DNA from 3 places in the Streptomyces sp. NPDC091972 genome. Region 1 is predicted to be linked to each of the others. Evidence: riboswitches for the same ligand, from Rfam matches in the RefSeq annotation. Region 1 holds a riboswitch; each other region holds the start of a gene.

Region 1 (5,715 bases):
GTCCACTCTTCGGTCCAGTTGGTGGTGTCGAAGTAGTTGTACTCGCCCTCGCGGCCGGCCTGGCGGTGCATGAGGTTGATGGCGAAGGGATGGTCGACAGAGGCGATCAGTCGCCCGCCGGGCTTGAGGACCCGTCGCAGCTCGGCCAGCGGCGGTCCCCAGTCCTCCAGGTAGTGCAGCACCAGGGAGGCCACCACGTCGTCGAACGTGTCATCCGGGTAAGGGAGCGGACCGCCCAGGTCCGCCACTTGCAGGTCAGCGCCCTCGCCGAGCCTCCGCCGGGCCAGCTCCACCATCCCGGCACTCGTGTCGAAACCGCTCACGACGGCACCACGCTCGCGCAACGCCTCGAACAGCGGCCCAGACCCGCAGCCGGCGTCCAGGACGCGCCGCCCGGCCACGTCTCCGGCGAGGTCCAGCATCGCGGGCCGTTCGTAGTGTGCGTTGATCAGGTTGGTTTCGTTCTCGGCCGTGTAGGCCTCGGCGAAGCTGTCGTAGTCGTTGACCTTCGACGGATGCCCGGTCACCGCGGCCGGCGAGTCGAGCCCGGCGGATCTCACGTGCTCTGGATGCTCGTTGGAGATCATGGTGCGGGAGACGCGCGCCGCGTCGGTTCGGTTCCTGGCTGATCCCGAGCGCCTTCGCCGCCCCGCTGATCCAACGCGCACGGTCAGCCGATGCAACCCTGGAGGTCGGCGACGGTGTCGAGGGATCCGCGTCCTCTTTTCTGGGAGAACGTTGTCGCACTCCAGGGCTACGTCGGCGGCGCGGGCCTTCACTACTGGAAGGAGTGCCCCCGTCGGCGCCATTCCTCCGCGAGCAGTTCGTACGAACGGACCCGGTCCGTGTGGTCGTGGGTGATCGTCGTGATGAGCAGCTCGTCCGCGCCCGTGGCCTCCTGCAGTTGTTCCAGTTGGTCGGCGACCCGGCCCGGCGAGCCTACGAACTGAGTGTCGAGGCGGTCCTGGACCAGGGCCCGGTCCTCGTCGGTCCATGCGTGGGCACGCGCTTCCTCCGGCGTCGGGAACTCGATGGCGCCCTCGGCGGTACGGATGCTGCGCACCCACGGGCCGTAGCCGGTGGCGAGTTCCCGGGCCGTTGCGTCGTCCTCGGCGACGACGACGTCCGCCGAGACGCTGACGTACGGCTTTTCGAGGAACTCGGAGGGCTGGAAGAAGGACCGGTAGCCCTCCACCGCCTCCAGGACCGTGGCCGGGCTGACGTGATAGTTGGCCGCGAACCGCAGACCATTGCCGCCCGCCACCTCGGCGCTCTGACCCCCGCTGCTGCCCAGGATCCACACCTCCACGTCGGCGCCCTCCCCTGGCACGACGTGCGCTTCGACGCCCTCCGCGGAGCGGTAGGTGCCGGCCAGCAGGGCGAGGATGTCGTCGATCTGCTCGGCGTAGTCCTGTGACTCGGCGCCCGGCAGCAGGAGCAGCCTGCGCTGCAGCGCGATGCGGGGTGAGCCGAGCAGATGCTCGAAGGAGAAGCGGGGTGGGATCAGCAGGCCGTTCGGGGTGCGGCCGTCGACGACGGGGGTCGCCGTCGGCAACGGTGCGGCCGGCTGCCCCGGCGGGCGGCCGCCCGAGCGGCCCAGGCCCAGATCGAAGCGGCCCGGGTGCAGTGCGTCGAGCAGGCCGAACTCCTCCACCGTGGACAGCGCTGTGCGGTGCCCGAGCTGCACGGCCCCGGAGCCGAGCCGGATGGTGGAGGTGGCGGATGCGGTCAGCGCCAGGACGACGGCGGGGGAGGTTCCGGCCACGCCGGGATTGAGGTGATGCTCAGCGAACCAGTAGCGGGCATATCCGAGGCGTTCGGCCTGCTGCGCGAGGTCGATGGAGTTGCGCAGGGCGTCGGCTGCCGTCGATCCGGAGGAGACCGGGACCAGGTCGAGGACGCCGAGGGAGATGTCAGACACGGACGGACTCCTGGGTGATCGGTGATGCCGGAAGCACGGGGCCCCAGGCGAACGGCGGATCGGGGATCTCGCGGCGCAGCACGGGGGCGACCTTGGACTGGAACAGCTCGAGGGAGGCGCGGTGCCGGGACTCGGGCAGCCCACCCGCGTCGGCGTGCAGGTGGACGACCGTGTGGCCGAACTGCTCGTGGTAGCGGTGCACCTTGTCGACGACCTGTTGGGGGCTGCCGATCAGCGCCGAGCTGCGCTCGACGAAGTCCTCCAGGGTCTCGAAGACCACCGGCAGGCCGGCCTTCTTGAAGAAGGCCAGGTTGGCCTCGAAGATCGGCCGGTACGCGGCGAGCGCCTCCTGCGAGGTGGGGGCGACATGGATGCCCGCGGTGCCGGCGCCGACGGCGATCTGCGCCGGGTCGTGGCCGTAGAACTCCCAGCGCTCGCGGTAGTGGCGGATCAACTCGGCGTACGGCTCTATGGGGTTGGTGACGTTGGCGGAGAACAGCGGGTCGCCGTAGCGGGCGGCGAGTTCGACCGACTCCTTGCTGGTGGCGCTGCCGTGCCAGACCCGGACCGGCTGTTGGTACGGCCGCGGCCACACCTCGGCGTCGGTCAACGGAGGACGGAAGCGGGTGTCGGCGGTGACCTTGTCCTGGCGCCAGATCTTCCGGAAGACCTCGTAGCTCTCGGCGTTGCGGTCCCACTGGTCCTCGGGCGTGACGTTGAACAGGTCGCGTTGGGCGGCGCCGTTGCCCTTGCCGATGATCAGGTCGAGGCGGCCGCCCGAGAGATGGTCGAGGGTGGCGTAGTCCTCGTACGCGCGGACCGGGTCCAGCAGGCTGAGCGTGGTCACGGCCGTGAACAGGCGGATCCGCTTGGTCAGGGCCGCCACATGGCTCAGTACGACGGTCGGGGACGAGGAGATGAACGGCCGCTCGTGCCGCTCCCCTACGCCGAAGCCGTCGAAGCCCAGCTCCTCGGCGAGCAGGGCGTTGTCGAGGACCTCGCGGAACCTGCCATGTGTGGACTTCCGCACCCCGGTGACCGGGTCCGGGCGGTGCACGATAAGGGTGATCGCGAGGAACTTCACGACGCCGCCCCTTCGTCGGACGCCTTGTCCGGGTGGGCGAGGCCGAGGTGGTCGCGGAGCGTCGGGCCCTCGTAGTCGGTGCGGAAGACACCCTGTCCCTCCAGCACGGGGCTCTTCGACAGCAGGGCCAGGGCGAGCACGAAGCCGCCGATCAGGCCCAACACCGCGCTGGAGAAGGGCTTGGAGACCAGTCCGTGCACGAACTGGGTGACCAGGACCAGCACTACCGCGGTGGCGATCCAGCGTCCGGGGCTCCGCTGCGGCACAACTCGCTGGGCAGTGAGGGCTTTCGTTGGTTGGTCGGCGGTCGGCGTCTCGGGGAGGGTGACGGTGTCGCCAGGGGGTTCACTCATGGTGGGCTCCGGCTGGGTGGGTACATCCCCGGAAGCGCGGCGACATGAAGGGACGCACACGACGACGAGGTACCGGGGAGCAGGGAGGACAACGGCACACCGCACGGGCGGTGTTCGTCAGGGAGTACTGGGCTGCGGGGAAGTGTCAGCCCCGACAGCGGGCACAGCCCGGTGCGCTACACAGTGCGCTGTTCACGCGGAGCAGATCGACGGCATGATCGGCGACGAACAGGTTCGCGTACGACGGTACGCAGCCCTGGGGGCGGCGCGTGGCCGTCCTGGGAGCTGCGTACATGGCGTCACCATCACTGTTCCGGCCCGTTGGGCCTCGCGTTTACGGGGCACCCCACCACGGAGCGAGGGTTGCCGGTCAGCAAGCCAGGGCTTGTCGCAGACAATCATGACCGTTCTGGGCCGTAGTTAAGACAATTGTCCGAACGCATGTCAACGCTGGTCCACCAGGTGGAACGGCTAACGTGTGGGCCGCCCAGTCCAGTATCCGCACGGCCGCTCCGGCCGCCTCCAGGCCCTGGCAGCGGGCGTGGTGACGGCACTCGATGCCGTCTGGGTCGAGGTGGCCGCCGAAGGCGGGACGGGCGGCGAGCCGACGGGCGTAGGACCACAGGACCAAGTGCCGTGTCACGTGCCACCGGCTCGCCACCGGCCGATCCGGCGTGCTGCGCGGCCTCCTCGATGCCCTGCGCCCACATCCGCTCGACCGCCTCGATGTCGCGCATGATGTCCGGGGCGTGGGTGCTGACGATCCGCCCGGACCAGTGCTCGGTCTTGATGGTCGCCAGAAGATCGTCGTCGTCCTGGGAAGGCATGCCGGCGTCAGAGCACCGTCACAGGGTGGCGCACCACCGCGTTGAACAGATAGCCCTGCGTGTTGAACGTTGCGGTGTCCGGCTGGGTGCGGCCCGCCGTGTCCGTGGCGCGTGCCAGCAGATGTGTCGGGCCGGGCGTACCAGGTGTCCAGGGGACGGACCAGCGCGTCCAGGTGCCGGAACGCGGTCGGTCGTGCAGTCGGGCCCGCCGCCATGTCGTCCCACCGTCGGTGCTGACGTCGACCCGCACGACGGCGCCCGCACCCGACCAGGACCGACCGTGCAGCACCTGACTCTCCCCCGCCGGGAACGTCGCGCCGCTCGCCAGCTCGAAGGCGCTCTTGATCGTCTGCCGGGTGAGCGGCGTACTGCCCTCCTGCGGGTAGGCGGGGCCGAACAGCCGATAGAAGGTGGTGTTCCACGGCGAGTACAGCGGCTGCGCCGACACCTCGATGTCACCGACCCATTTGATCGAGGCGATCCCCACCCACGAGGGCACGAGCACCCGCACCGGGTACCCGTGGTCGTACGGAAGCGGCTCACCGTTCATCTCGTACGCGAGCAGCACGTCGTCCAGCGCCTTGGCCAGCGGCAATGGTCGACGCACCCGGCCCAGGCTCTCGCCACCGCTGACGTACTCGGCGTCGAGGCCACGGGGCTGCACGTCCACCGCGTACGGGGACAGCCCGGCCCTGCGCAGCACGTCGGCCAGGCGCACGCCGCGCCAGCGCGCGACGCCGACCGCGCCCAGCGTCCACGCGGTGCCTGCGACCGTCTCGCCCTGCTGGGTCGCGTAGTAGCTGCGGCCGTTTCCGGCGCACTCGACGAAGGCGGTCCGGGTGACGGCGGGCAGGGCGCGCAGATCGTCGTACCCGAACTCCACCGGTCTGTCCTCGGTGGGTGTGCCGCGCAGCCCGTCACCCCACAGTCTCAGCCGCCAGTCGGCGGCGTCCAGGACGGGTGTCGCGGTGTGGTTGCGGACGAAGAACAGGGCGTTGGGGGTGTGGTGGCCGGTTCCACGCAGCGCCTCCCAGCGGGTCTCGGCATTGGTGCCGCGTGGGATGAACGACTCGGGCGGCAGCGGCTTGAGGATCGGAGAGTCGGCGGCGCGAGCGGGGTGTGGCACGGGGAGTGCGGTGGCTGCGGTCGCGGCCAGCAGCGTCAGCAGCCGGCGCCGCGTGACCCCTTCCGCTCGGGCCTCCCCGGCGAGCCACTGGCGCAGCCTGCGGCGGTCGTAGGAGATCTCGTGGTGGGCGGCGGAACCGGCAGCGGACATGGTTGTCCCGTCATGGGTCGTGGATGAGGGAAGGGGCCGGGCGGAGCGGGGCACCGGCGCGCGAGGGAACGTCCTCGGCAGGGCTGCGCGGACGGCGACCGCCGGCGCATGCGTGACAAGGCCGTCGAAGAGCGTCGAAGCAGGGAACCCGGGGAAACCGGTCAGTCAGGGAACCGACACAGCGCGGCGGCCACTCGGACAAGGTCCACGGCGCGGCGACGGGTCAGAGGCTCCTGCGGAGACATGACGCGATG
Region 2 (5,715 bases), on a different contig from region 1:
GGGCCGTCCGGCGCGAGCAGGATGTTGGAGGGCTTGAGGTCCCGGTGCACCAGCCCCTTGGCGTGGATCGCGGCGAGCGCCTCGGCGAGCGCGGCCGCCAGCAGCCGTACCGCGTCCGCGGGCAGCGGTCCCCGGTCGAGCACCGCGTCCCGCAGGTTCGGCCCCGCGACGAACTCGGTCGCCATCCACGGCCGCGCGGCCTCGGTGTCCGCGTCCACGACCCGCGCGGTGTACGTGCCGGTCCCGCCGACGGTCTGCGCGGCCCGCACCTCGTGCCGGAACCGGGCCCGGAAGGTGCGGTCCTCGGCGTGCTCGGCCCGTACGACCTTCACGGCCAGCCGCAGCCCGCCACGCGCCTCGGCGAGGTACACCTCGCCCATGCCGCCGGAGCCGAGTCTGCCCAGGACCTGGTAGGGCCCGATGGTCCGCGGGTCCCGCTCGCGCAGCTCCTGCACCCCGTGCTCCCCCTGCTTTCCGTACGGCTGCTGGGGGGAGCGTATACGCGAGCCGGCCGTCGCTCCCTCAGACGGCCGGGACGCAGCGGCCGTCCTCGGTGCGGTACGTCCACTTCGCGCCGTCCGCGACCAGTTCCCTCACCGCCTTCACGAACCGTTCGACGTGCTCGTCCGGGGTGCCGGCGCCGAAGCTCACCCGGATCGCGTTGAGCGACTTCTCGCCGGGCGCGGCCTCGGGGGCGCCGCACTCGCCCTGGGACTGCGGGTCGCTGCCGAGGAGGGTGCGCACGAGGGGGTGGGCGCAGAAGAGGCCGTCGCGGACGCCGATGCCGTACTCGGCGGAGAGGGCGGCGGCGAAGTGGGAGCTGTTCCAGCCCTCGACGACGAAGGAGAGCACGCCGACGCGGGGGGCGTCGTCGCCGAAGAGGGACAGGACGCGGACCTCGGGGACGTCGGCGAGGCCGGCCCTCACCTTCTCGATCAGATACCGCTCGCGGGCCACCAGGCTGTCGAAACCGGCCTCCGTCAGCGCCTTGCAGGCCGAGGCGATCGAGTAGGCGCCGATGACGTTCGGGGAGCCCGCCTCGTGCCGGGCGGCGCTCTCGTGCCACTCCACGTCCACTCCCCCGTCCTCGCGCCGGGTGACCTTGCGGCTGGCGCCGCCGCCCGCGAGGTAGGGGTCGGCCGCGCGCAGCCAGTCGGCGCGGCCGGCCAGGACGCCGGAGCCGAAGGGCGCGTAGAGCTTGTGGCCGGAGAAGGCGACCCAGTCGACGTCCAGGTCGCGGACGCTCACCGGGTGGTGCGGGGCGAGCTGGGCGGCGTCCAGGACGATCCGGGCACCGTGCGCGTGGGCGGCGGCGGCCAGCTCGCGGACCGGCCACAGCTCGCCGGTGACGTTGGAGGCGCCGGTGACGCACACCAGGGCGGGGCCGTGGGGGTCGCGGTCGGCGAGGGCCTTCTCCAGGGTCTCGACGGCCTGCCGCGGGGTGCGCGGGGCGTCGAGGTAGCTGACCCGGGCGTCCTTCCAGGGCAGCAGGCTCGCGTGGTGCTCGGTCTCGAAGACGAACACCTGGCAGTCGGCGGGGAGGGCGGCGGCGAGGAGGTTGAGCGAGTCGGTGGTCGACCGGGTGAAGATCAGCTCGTCGTCCTCGCGGCAGTCGAGGAACTCGGCGACGGTCCTGCGGGCGTTCTCGAACAGGTCGGTCGAGAGCTGGGAGAGGTACCCGGCCCCGCGGTGCACGCTGCCGTAGTAGGGCGCGTACGCCGCCACGTCGTCCCAGACCCGCTGGAGGGCCGGTGCGCTGGCCGCGTAGTCGAGCGCCGCGTAGGTGACCTCGCCGCCGGTGACGAGCGGGACGGTGACATCACGCCCCAGAACGGGCAGCGGGGCACAAATGGTGCGGGCGGCGGCAGCGGTGGAGACGGACATGGGGAACTCCCGTGAAAGTAAAGGTGAGATGGGTGCGCGGAGGCGGGGCTCGGCGGCCCTATCGCATTCGCTTGCTCACGGAAGACTCCCTCGATCGACCAGGACCCCTGGTGTCGAGAGGGGCCCGCGCTTGCCGTAGACCTCGCTGCCTACGGCCTGGTCTTCACCCGGGGCACCCCGCCACGGACGGAGGGTTGCCGGACAGTCGGCCGGGGCCTCATGACTGTCACTCATGACCTGGTACCGGAACGTACGTGAGGTGATCGTCGTCCCGCAACCCGTGTCCGGATCGCGGGACGACACCTCGGTGGCCGTCAGGCGTTGCTCGCGGCCACCCAGCGCTCCAGCGTCCGCTTCGCCGCGCCCGAGTCGATCGCCTCCGCGGCCTTGTCCATCCCGGCCCGCAGCTGCTCGGCCAGCGTCCCCGTCCCCGGGTCCAGGGCCACCAGCGCGGCCGCCGAGTTCAGGAGCACGGCGTCCCGGACCGGGCCCTTCTCGCCGTCCAGCAGGTGGCGGGCGACCTCCGCGTTGTACGCCGGGTCGCCGCCCCGCAGGGCCTCCACCGGCACCAGGTCGATGCCGACGTCCCGGGGGTCGAAGCTCTCCTCGGTGACCTTGCCGTCGCGGACGACCCAGACCCGGGAGGTCGACGTGGTGGTCAGCTCGTCGAGGCCGTCGTCGCCGCGGAAGACGAGCGAGGAGTGGCCGCGCTCCGCGAAGACGCCCGCGACGACCGGCGCCATGCGCGGGTCCGCGACCCCGACCGCCTGGGCCCGTACCCGGGCGGGGTTGGTCAGCGGACCGAGGATGTTGAACACCGTGCGGATGCCCAGCTGACCGCGGGCGGCGCCCGCGTGGCGCAGCGCCGGGTGGAACTTGATCGCGAAGCAGAAGGTGATCCCTGCCTCCTCGGCCACCTCGGCCACCCGCCGCGGGGTCAGCTCCAGGTTGACGCCGAGCTTCTCCAGGACGTCCGAGGCGCCGGACGCGGAGGAGGCGGCCCGGTTGCCGTGCTTGACGACCGTGGCGCCGGTGCCGGCGACGACGATCGCCGACATGGTGGAGATGTTGACGGTCTTGGCGCCGTCGCCGCCGGTGCCGACGATGTCCACCGTCCGCCCGGGGACCTCGATCACGTTGGCGTGCGCGTACATCGCCCGCACGAGACCGTTGATCTCCTCGACCGTCTCGCCCTTGGCCCTGAGCGCGACCACGAAAGCGGCGATCTGCGCGTCGGTGGCCTCGCCCCGCATGATCCGGTCCATCGCCCACGCCGTCGCGTCGGCGCTCTGGTCCCGGCCGTACAGCAGGGCGTTCAGCACCTCGGGCCAGGAACGGCCCGCCGCGGTGTCGCCTCCAGCGGGGGTCACAGCGCTCATGGGGCCGCTCCAGATGTCGTAGAAAACCGTCTCCACACCCTATCCAGCCCGCAGCACGGCACAGGGCCCCGTCCGGTGTTCGGACGGAGCCCCCGCCCCCGCCGAACCCGCACCCGAAGCCGAACCCACCGCACGGCAAAGGGCCCGTCCAGTGTGTCGGACGGGCCCTTCTACCGCGCGTGGCGAGCGCAGCGACAAGCAGTGATCAGTGGTGGCCGTGGCCGCTCGTGATCTCCTTGTACTCCTCGACGGTCGGCTTGGGGATCTGGGACTCCTCGCCGTAGTACGCCTCGCTCAGCTTGGCGCGCAGCTTCTCGGTGCCCTTGACCTTCCGCTCGACGCCGTTCTCGTCGACCGTGGGGCCGATCTCGGCGGGCTTGTACTGCTCGTGCGCCGTGAGCGTGTGGAGCTGCTCCTGGCTGAGCGGCTCGTGCACCTCGATGAACTCACCGTGCGGCAGGCGCTTGATGATGCCGGACTCGCGGCCGTGCAGCACCTTCTCCCGGTCGCGGCGCTGGAGGCCGAGGCAGATCCGCTTGGTGACGACGAACGCGATGACCGGGGCGACGAAGAACGCGATCCGCACGAACCAGGTGATGGCGTTGATCGACAGGTGGAAGTGCGTGGCGAAGAGGTCGTTTCCACCACCGATCAGCAGCACGAAGTACCAGGTCATCCATGCCACACCGAACGCGGTCCGGGTCGGGGCGTTGCGCGGCCGGTCCAGGATGTGGTGCTCGCGCTTGTCGCCGGTGACCCAGGACTCGATGAACGGGTACACCGCGATCGCGACCAGCACCAGCGGGAAGATGACCAGCGGGATGAACACGCCCAGGACGAGCGTGTGACCCCAGAAGTTGATCTCCCAGCCCGGCATGACACGGATCAGGCCCTCGGAGAAGCCCATGTACCAGTCCGGCTGGGCGCCCGTGGACACCTGGTCGGGACGGTAGGGGCCCATCGCCCAGATCGGGTTGATGGAGGCGATCGCCGCGATGACCGCGATGACACCGAAGACCAGGAAGAAGAAGCCTCCGGCCTTGGCCATGTAGACCGGCAGCAGCGGCATGCCGACGACGTTGTTGTTGGTCTTGCCGGGGCCCGCGAACTGCGTGTGCTTGTGGTAGAAGACCAGGATCAGGTGCGCCACCATCAGGCCGAGCATGATGCCCGGCAGCAGCAGGACGTGGATCGAGTAGAAGCGGGCCACGAAGTCGCCGCCCGGGAACTCCCCGCCGAACAGGAAGAACGACAGGTACGTGCCGACGATCGGCACGGACAGGATCGCGCCCTCCATGAAGCGGACACCGGTGCCGGAGAGCAGGTCGTCCGGGAGCGAGTAACCGGTGAAGCCGGTGAACATGCCGAGGACGAACAGCAGGAAGCCGAACAGCCAGTTGACCTCACGCGGCTTGCGGAACGCGCCCGTGAAGAACACGCGCATCATGTGCACGAACATGCCGGCGAGGAAGATCAGCGCCGCCCAGTGGTGGATCTGCCGGATCAGCAGACCACCGCGCACATCGAAGGAGATGTGCATGGTCGAGTTGAACGCCTCGGACATCAGCTGGCCCTGCAGCGGGACGTAGCTGCCGTGGTACTCCACCTCGTTCATCGACGGGTGGAAGAACAGCGTCAGGTACACACCCGTGAGGATGATGATGATGAAGCTGTACATGCACACTTCGCCCAACATGAACGACCAGTGGTCGGGGAAGATCTTGCGCATGTTGGCCTTGGCCAGGGAGTAGATCCCGAGCCGGCCGTCGGCCCAGTCGGCGACGCGCTCGCCGGCCGGTGCCTTCCCGCGTGCGCGGGACTCGGAGGTCTCTGTAGTGCTCATCCGCGCTCCCAGAATGCAGGACCGACGGGCTCCTCGAAGTCGCCGAGCGCTTCGAGGTAGCCCTGGTCGTTCACGCCGATGCGCAGCTGCGGCAGGGCGTGGCCGGCGGGGCCGAAGATCACCCGGGCACCGTCGGAGAGGTCGAAGGTGGACTGGTGGCAGGGGCAGAGCACGTGGTGCGTCTGCTGCTCGTACAGGGAGATCGGGCAACCGACGTGGGTGCAGATCTTCGAGTACGCGACGATGCCTTCGTGCGACCACTCGAGCTCGCGCTTGTCCTTGATGTTGTCCGGCTGGATGCGGACGATCATCAGGGCGGCCTTGGCGATCTCGGTCTGGAACTCCTCGTCGTGCTCCTCCAGGCCCTCGGGCTTGGCGAAGGTCAGCGAGCCGACCTGGACGTCGGAGGGGCGCAGCGGCTCGTTGGTGTTCATGTTGACGAGCTGGAGGCCCTTGCGCCACATGGTGTGGCGGAGCTTGGTGCCGGGCAGCGGGCCGAGGTCGCGCAGCAGCATGACGCCGGAGAGCGGGAACAGGGCCAGCGCGCCGAACATCGTGTTGCGGATCAGCTTGCGACGGTCGAGCGCCGACTCCTTGGCGCCCTGCTTG
Region 3 (5,715 bases), on a different contig from region 1:
GGCAGGTTGCAGTGGCCCGGCGCCACGGACGATCAGGGGCCGCCGCAGGCATCCAGGGGCGCGGGGAACTGCGCAGAAACGCCCGCCCCCACCGAACCCGCACCCGAAACCCCACCCGCGCCCGCACAGGACCCCGTTCAACCACCGGAGGTACATGCCGAAGGGCCCGTACCCATGACTCCCCATGGGGTACGAGCCCTTCGGTGAAGAACGAAGAACGACGCTGTTGTTACCCGGCGCGTGCTTCAGCCAGTCGCGAGACGGACCATGTCCGCCTGCGGCCCCTTCTGACCCTGCGAGATCTCGAACTCGACCCGCTGGCCCTCTTCAAGGGTGCGGTAGCCGTCCATCTGAATCGCGCTGTAGTGGACGAAAACATCCGCACCACCGTCGACCGCGATGAAGCCGTACCCCTTCTCCGCGTTGAACCACTTGACGGTGCCCTGAGCCATGCCTAACTCCCCTATTACTGGCCCTTGCACGGATCCACACTTCGTGGATCCGGGTCAGACCTCACCCCCCACATGGTTGGGGGCGTGCGCCGGAACGCGTCGACCGCGGCTGAATGTATCTGTCCAACTGCCGTCTGCAACAGGTCAATCGGACGAGAATTCTGGACGGAAGGGGTCCGGAATGTAGTGAGAATTCACCCGAATTCGGGGCAAGTCGGGCCCCATAAAAGGAGCATAAGACACAAAGAACCCACACACTTTGGCTACTTCTCGTCGCATCCGAAGTCGGAACTCATATGCGCCCGGCATGAAGGAAGCAGCAGCTTCCCCAACTGTACCGCGCTCAACCATAGAGAATTGCCCCCTCCGCTTCTCTCGCGGAGGGGGCAATCGGATGAACACTCGGTAATTTCTGTTACCGAAGGTAATGACCAGTCATACGGTCACCCGCCGGCGACCGCCGGGATGATGGAGACGCCGGCCCCGTCGGGCGTCGCCGTCTCCAGTCCCTGCTCGAACCGCACGTCGTCGTCGTTCACGTACACGTTCACGAACCGCCGCAGCTTGCCCTGGTCGTCGAGAACGCGCGCGGCGATACCGGTGTGGTTCTTCTCCAGATCTGCGATGACCTCGGCGAGGGTCCCACCCTCGGCCTGCACCTCGGCCTGTCCGCCGGTGTAGGTGCGCAGGATGGTGGGGATTCGGACGGAAACGCTCATGTTCAGGACCTCCGGTCGGGTTGGGGCTTCAGGGGCGCGGGGCGGTGTCGATTCGCGGCTGCCGCCGCGTGGGCGCGACCGGCCCCCACCGGCCCGCAGACGGACAACGACCTCTTACGCGAGACCAGCCTCGCGGAACGAATCCAGGTTGGGCCGGATCGTCGCCGTCAGACCCGTACCCGCCACCGCGTCCAGCGTCTTCAGACCGTCCCCGGTGTTCAGTACGACGGTCGTCAGCGAGGGATCCAGCACCCCGCTCTCGATCAGCTTCTTCGTCACCCCCACGGTCACCCCGCCCGCAGTCTCCGCGAAGATGCCCTCGGTCCGCGCCAGCAGCTTGATCGCGTCCACGATCTGCTCGTCGTCGACGTCCTCCACCGCGCCGCCGGTGCGCCGCGCGATGTCCAGCACGTACGGGCCGTCCGCAGGGTTGCCGATGGCGAGGGACTTGGCGATGGTGTCCGGCTTCTGGGGCCGCACCACGTCGTGCCCCGCCTTGTAGGCGACGGAAACCGGGCTGCACCCCTCCGCCTGCGCCCCGAAGATCTTGTACGGCCTGTCCTCGACGAGCCCCAGCCTGATGAGCTCCTGAAGGCCCTTGTCGATCTTCGTGAGCTGCGAGCCGGAGGCGATCGGGACCACGAGCTGGTCGGGGAGCCGCCAGCCGAGCTGCTCGCAGATCTCGTACGCCAGGGTCTTGGAGCCCTCCGCGTAGTACGGCCGCAGGTTGACGTTGACGAAGCCCCAGCCCTCGCCGGCCGGGTCGCCGATCAGCTCGGAGCAGAAGCGGTTCACGTCGTCGTAGTTGCCCTCGATGCCGACGAGCTCGCCGCCGTAGATCGCGGCCATGACGACCTTGCCCTGCTCCAGGTCGTGCGGGATGAACACGCAGGAGCGGAACCCGGCCCGGGCCGCGGCGGCACCGACCGCGCCGGCCAGGTTGCCGGTGGAGGAGCAGGAGAGCGTGGTGAAGCCGAAGGCGCGGGCCGCCTCCAGGGCCTGCGCGACGACGCGGTCCTTGAAGGAGTGCGTCGGGTTGCCGGAGTCGTCCTTGACGTACAGGCCGCCGGTCACGCCGAGCTCGCGGGCGAGGTTGTCCGCCTTGACGAGCTTGGTCCAGCCGGGGTTGATGTTGGGCTTGTCCGCCACGTCCGCGGGGACGGGCAGCAGCGGGGCGTAGCGCCAGATGTTCGCGGGTCCCGACTCGATCCGCTTGCGGAGCTCCTCGGTCTCGTAGGCCGAGAAGTCGTACGCGATCTCGAGCGGGCCGAAACACTCCTCACAGGCGAAGACCGGGCCGAGCGGGACGCGGTGGCCGCATTCGCGGCAGCTCAGCGCCGCGGCGGGACCCAGGTCGACGGAGTTCGTGGTGCTTGCAACAGTCTGCGCAGCCATGGAGGCGAGGCCCTTTCTCCTCATCTTCCTCACGACGCACTTCGCCGTGAGACGGATTTGGCACCTTCCCGAGCCGGGAGCCTCGCGGAGACGATCGTCGGTGATCGCTACGAGAGCCGACTGGAGGGTTGCCGGGGCTTCATCGGGCCGTATCCCTCTGCCCCTCTGGATGAGCGGTGTGAAGTTGTGAACGGCGGGCCACCCAGGACATGCGATGGTCACCCGCGTTGTTCAAGACTGTAACCGACGACCAGGACAGTTGAGATAGTCGTCCGAACGGCGAGATGGATCACACGCAGATCTCACGCAGAGGAGCCGCGCACTGTGCTGAACGAAGTCGAGCGCTGGCTGGCGACCCGTTCCTGGTCCGTGACCGATCGCCCGCTCCACCGGATCATGGCGGCGAAGCGGGCCACGGGCCGGACGGTCAGTGTCGTCCTGCCGGCCCTCAACGAGGAGGCGACGGTCGGTGACATCGTCGCCGTCATCCGTCATGACCTCATGCAGCAGGTCCCGCTCGTCGACGAGATCGTCGTCGTGGACTCGGGATCGACCGACCGCACCTCCGAGGTCGCCGCCGCCGCCGGCGCGCGGGTCGTCCACCGCGACGACATCCTCCCGCGCATCCCGGCCCTGCCCGGCAAGGGTGAGGTCCTGTGGCGGTCCCTGCTCGTCACGAGCGGGGACATCGTCTGCTTCATAGACGCCGACCTGAAGGAGTTCTCCTCGGACTTCGTCTCCGGGATCGTCGGCCCGCTGCTCACCGACCCCGGCGTCGACCTGGTCAAGGGCATGTACGACCGTCCCCTGGGCGGTGCCGCCGGGCAGGGCGGCCGGGTCACCGAGCTGATGGCGCGCCCGCTGCTGAACATGCACTGGCCGCAGCTCGCCGGTTTCGTGCAGCCGCTGGGCGGTGAGTACGCGGCCCGGCGCTCGCTGCTGGAGCAGTTGCCGTTCCCCGTCGGCTACGGCGTCGAGCTGGGCATGCTGGTCGACGCCCTGCACCTGGTGGGCCTGGACGCGCTGGCCCAGGTCGACATCGGGGTGCGCAAGCACCGCCACCAGGACGGGCAGGCCCTGGGCCGGATGGCCGCCGCGATCTACCGCACCGCCCAGCTCCGGCTGGCCCGCGGCCACCTGATCCGGCCCGCCCTCACCCAGTTCGAGCGGGGCCGGGACGGCTTCGAGCCGCGGACGTACTCGGTGGACACGGAGGAGCGGCCGCCGATGACGGAGATCGCGGAGTACAGGAAGAGAAGGGCCGCCTAGGAGCGCCCCTCCAGGGACGCGGGGAACTGCGCACCCGGCCCCCACGGCCCGCGGCCGACATGCACCACGGGAACGTTTGAGCGGTTGGACACCGGGCTAGGTTTCGAGGCATGGCTTCATCGCACAACGCCCATGTACTGGTCGCGTCCAACCGCGGCCCGGTCTCCTACGAGGTCCAGGAAAACGGCGAGCTCAACGCGAAGCGCGGCGGCGGCGGCCTCGTCTCGGGCCTGTCGGCGATCGGGCCGGAGGCCGACGCGCTGTGGGTGTGCTCGGCGCTGTCCGACGGCGACCGCGAGGCGGTACGGCAGGGGGTCGGCGAGGACGGCGTCCGCATGCTCGCGATCCCGGCCGACGTGCACGCGGACGCGTACAACGGCATCGCCAACTCGGTCCTCTGGTTCGTCCACCACCTGCTCTACCAGACCCCGCTGGAACCGTCCTTCGACGCGGAGTTCCGGCGCCAGTGGGCCTCGTACGAGACGTACAACCGTGCCTTCGCCGAGGCGCTCGCCGAGGAGGCGGCCGAGGGGGCGGCGGTCCTGGTGCAGGACTACCACCTGTGCCTGGTGCCCGGGATGCTCCGCGAGCTCCGCCCCGACCTGCGCATCGCCCACTTCTCGCACACACCGTGGGCGCCGGTGGAGTACTTCCGGATGCTCCCCGACGACATCGCGGTCCAGGTCCTGCGGGGCATGCTGGGCGCCGACCGGCTCGGCTTCCTCACCCGCCGCTGGGCGGACGCCTTCACGGCCTGCGCCGCGGAGTTCGCGGGAGGGCTGGGCGAGACCCGGATCGGGGTGCACGGGCTGGGCGCGGACGCGGACTTCCTGCGCGCCCGCTCCCACGAGGCCGACGTCGAGGAGCGGATCGTCGGCCTGCGCGAGGAGATCGGCGCGGGCCGGAAGACCATCGTGCGGGTGGACCGGACCGAGCTGTCCAAGAACATCGTGCGCGGGCTGCACGCCTACCGGCGGCTGCTGGAGTCGCGGCCGGAGTGGCGGGAGCGGGTCGTGCACGTGGCGTTCGCGTATCCGTCGCGGCAGGACCTCGCGGTGTACCGGGACTACACGGCCGAGGTGCGGCGGGTGGCGGAGGAGATCAACGACACCTTCGGCACACCTGGCTGGACCCCGGTCCTGCTGAACCTGAAGGACGACTTCGCGCGCTCCCTGGCCGCGTACCGGCTGGCCGACGTGGCGCTGGTCAACCCCATCCGGGACGGCATGAACCTGGTCGCGAAGGAGGTGCCGGTGGTGTCCGACGAGGGATGCGCGCTGGTGCTGTCGCGGGAGGCCGGGGCGTACGAGGAGCTGGGCGACGACGCGGTCGTGGTGAACCCGTACGACGTGGAGCAGACGGCGGCGGCCCTGCACGAGGCGCTGACGATGCCGGCCCACGAGCGGGCCGAGCGCGCGAAGCGGCTGGCCGCGGCGGCGACGGCGCTCCCGCCGGCCCAGTGGTTCCTGGACCAGCTGAACGCGCTCCGCGCGCTGGACGGCTGAGCATGAACCTTCCCACGCCTCTCACGACGGCCGGCGAGGAGGGTCTGCGGGCGATCCTCGCCGAACCGCGGCGGGCCGTGATCGGGCTCGACTTCGACGGGACGCTGGCGCCGATCGTGGCGGACCCGGAGAAGGCGGTCGCGCACCCCGAGGCGGTGCCGGCGCTCGCGGCCCTGGCACCGAAGGTGGCGTCCGTGGCGGTGATCACCGGGCGCCCGGCCGCGGTCGCGGTGCGCAACGGCGGTTTCGCCGGGGTCCCGGGCCTGGATCACCTGACCGTGCTCGGCCACTACGGGGCGGAGCGCTGGGAGGCGGCGACGGGCCAGGTCACCGCCCCCGCCCCGCATCCCGGCGTGGCGGCGGTCCGCGCCGAAC

Evidence for each region. Region 1 has a riboswitch for S-adenosylmethionine ahead of ACIQJT_RS04390 (amino acid ABC transporter permease). Riboswitches for the same ligand answer to the same signal wherever they lie in the genome.
Region 2: it holds a riboswitch for S-adenosylmethionine, as region 1 does, so the genes downstream of both, ACIQJT_RS14585 (aminotransferase class V-fold PLP-dependent enzyme) here and ACIQJT_RS04390 (amino acid ABC transporter permease) in region 1, are expected to answer to the same signal.
Region 3: it holds a riboswitch for S-adenosylmethionine, as region 1 does, so the genes downstream of both, thrC (threonine synthase) here and ACIQJT_RS04390 (amino acid ABC transporter permease) in region 1, are expected to answer to the same signal.

What each region holds. Positions count from the first base shown of each region.
Region 1 is NZ_JBIVSV010000001.1:929,820-935,534, reverse strand. It holds gene ACIQJT_RS04405 (class I SAM-dependent methyltransferase) at 1-587, opposite strand, end outside; gene ACIQJT_RS04400 (LLM class flavin-dependent oxidoreductase) at 779-1,921, opposite strand; gene ACIQJT_RS04395 (LLM class flavin-dependent oxidoreductase) at 1,914-3,005, opposite strand; partial or broken gene ACIQJT_RS04390 (amino acid ABC transporter permease) at 3,107-3,358, opposite strand; SAM riboswitch class IV at 3,659-3,764, opposite strand; partial or broken gene ACIQJT_RS04385 (hypothetical protein) at 3,729-4,158, opposite strand; gene ACIQJT_RS04380 (sulfite oxidase) at 4,193-5,461, opposite strand; gene ACIQJT_RS04375 (hypothetical protein) at 5,623-5,715, opposite strand, start outside.
Region 2 is NZ_JBIVSV010000004.1:442,798-448,512, forward strand. It holds gene ACIQJT_RS14580 (PQQ-binding-like beta-propeller repeat protein) at 1-455, opposite strand, end outside; gene ACIQJT_RS14585 (aminotransferase class V-fold PLP-dependent enzyme) at 523-1,884, opposite strand; SAM riboswitch class IV at 2,006-2,122, opposite strand; gene trpD (anthranilate phosphoribosyltransferase) at 2,199-3,263, opposite strand; gene ACIQJT_RS14595 (cytochrome bc complex cytochrome b subunit) at 3,469-5,106, opposite strand; gene ACIQJT_RS14600 (Rieske 2Fe-2S domain-containing protein) at 5,103-5,715, opposite strand, start outside.
Region 3 is NZ_JBIVSV010000010.1:216,550-222,264, forward strand. It holds gene ACIQJT_RS28045 (cold-shock protein) at 246-452, opposite strand; gene ACIQJT_RS28050 (MoaD/ThiS family protein) at 896-1,171, opposite strand; gene thrC (threonine synthase) at 1,286-2,566, opposite strand; SAM riboswitch class I at 2,584-2,742, opposite strand; gene ACIQJT_RS28060 (glucosyl-3-phosphoglycerate synthase) at 2,891-3,835, shown strand; gene ACIQJT_RS28065 (trehalose-6-phosphate synthase) at 3,946-5,340, shown strand; gene otsB (trehalose-phosphatase) at 5,343-5,715, shown strand, end outside.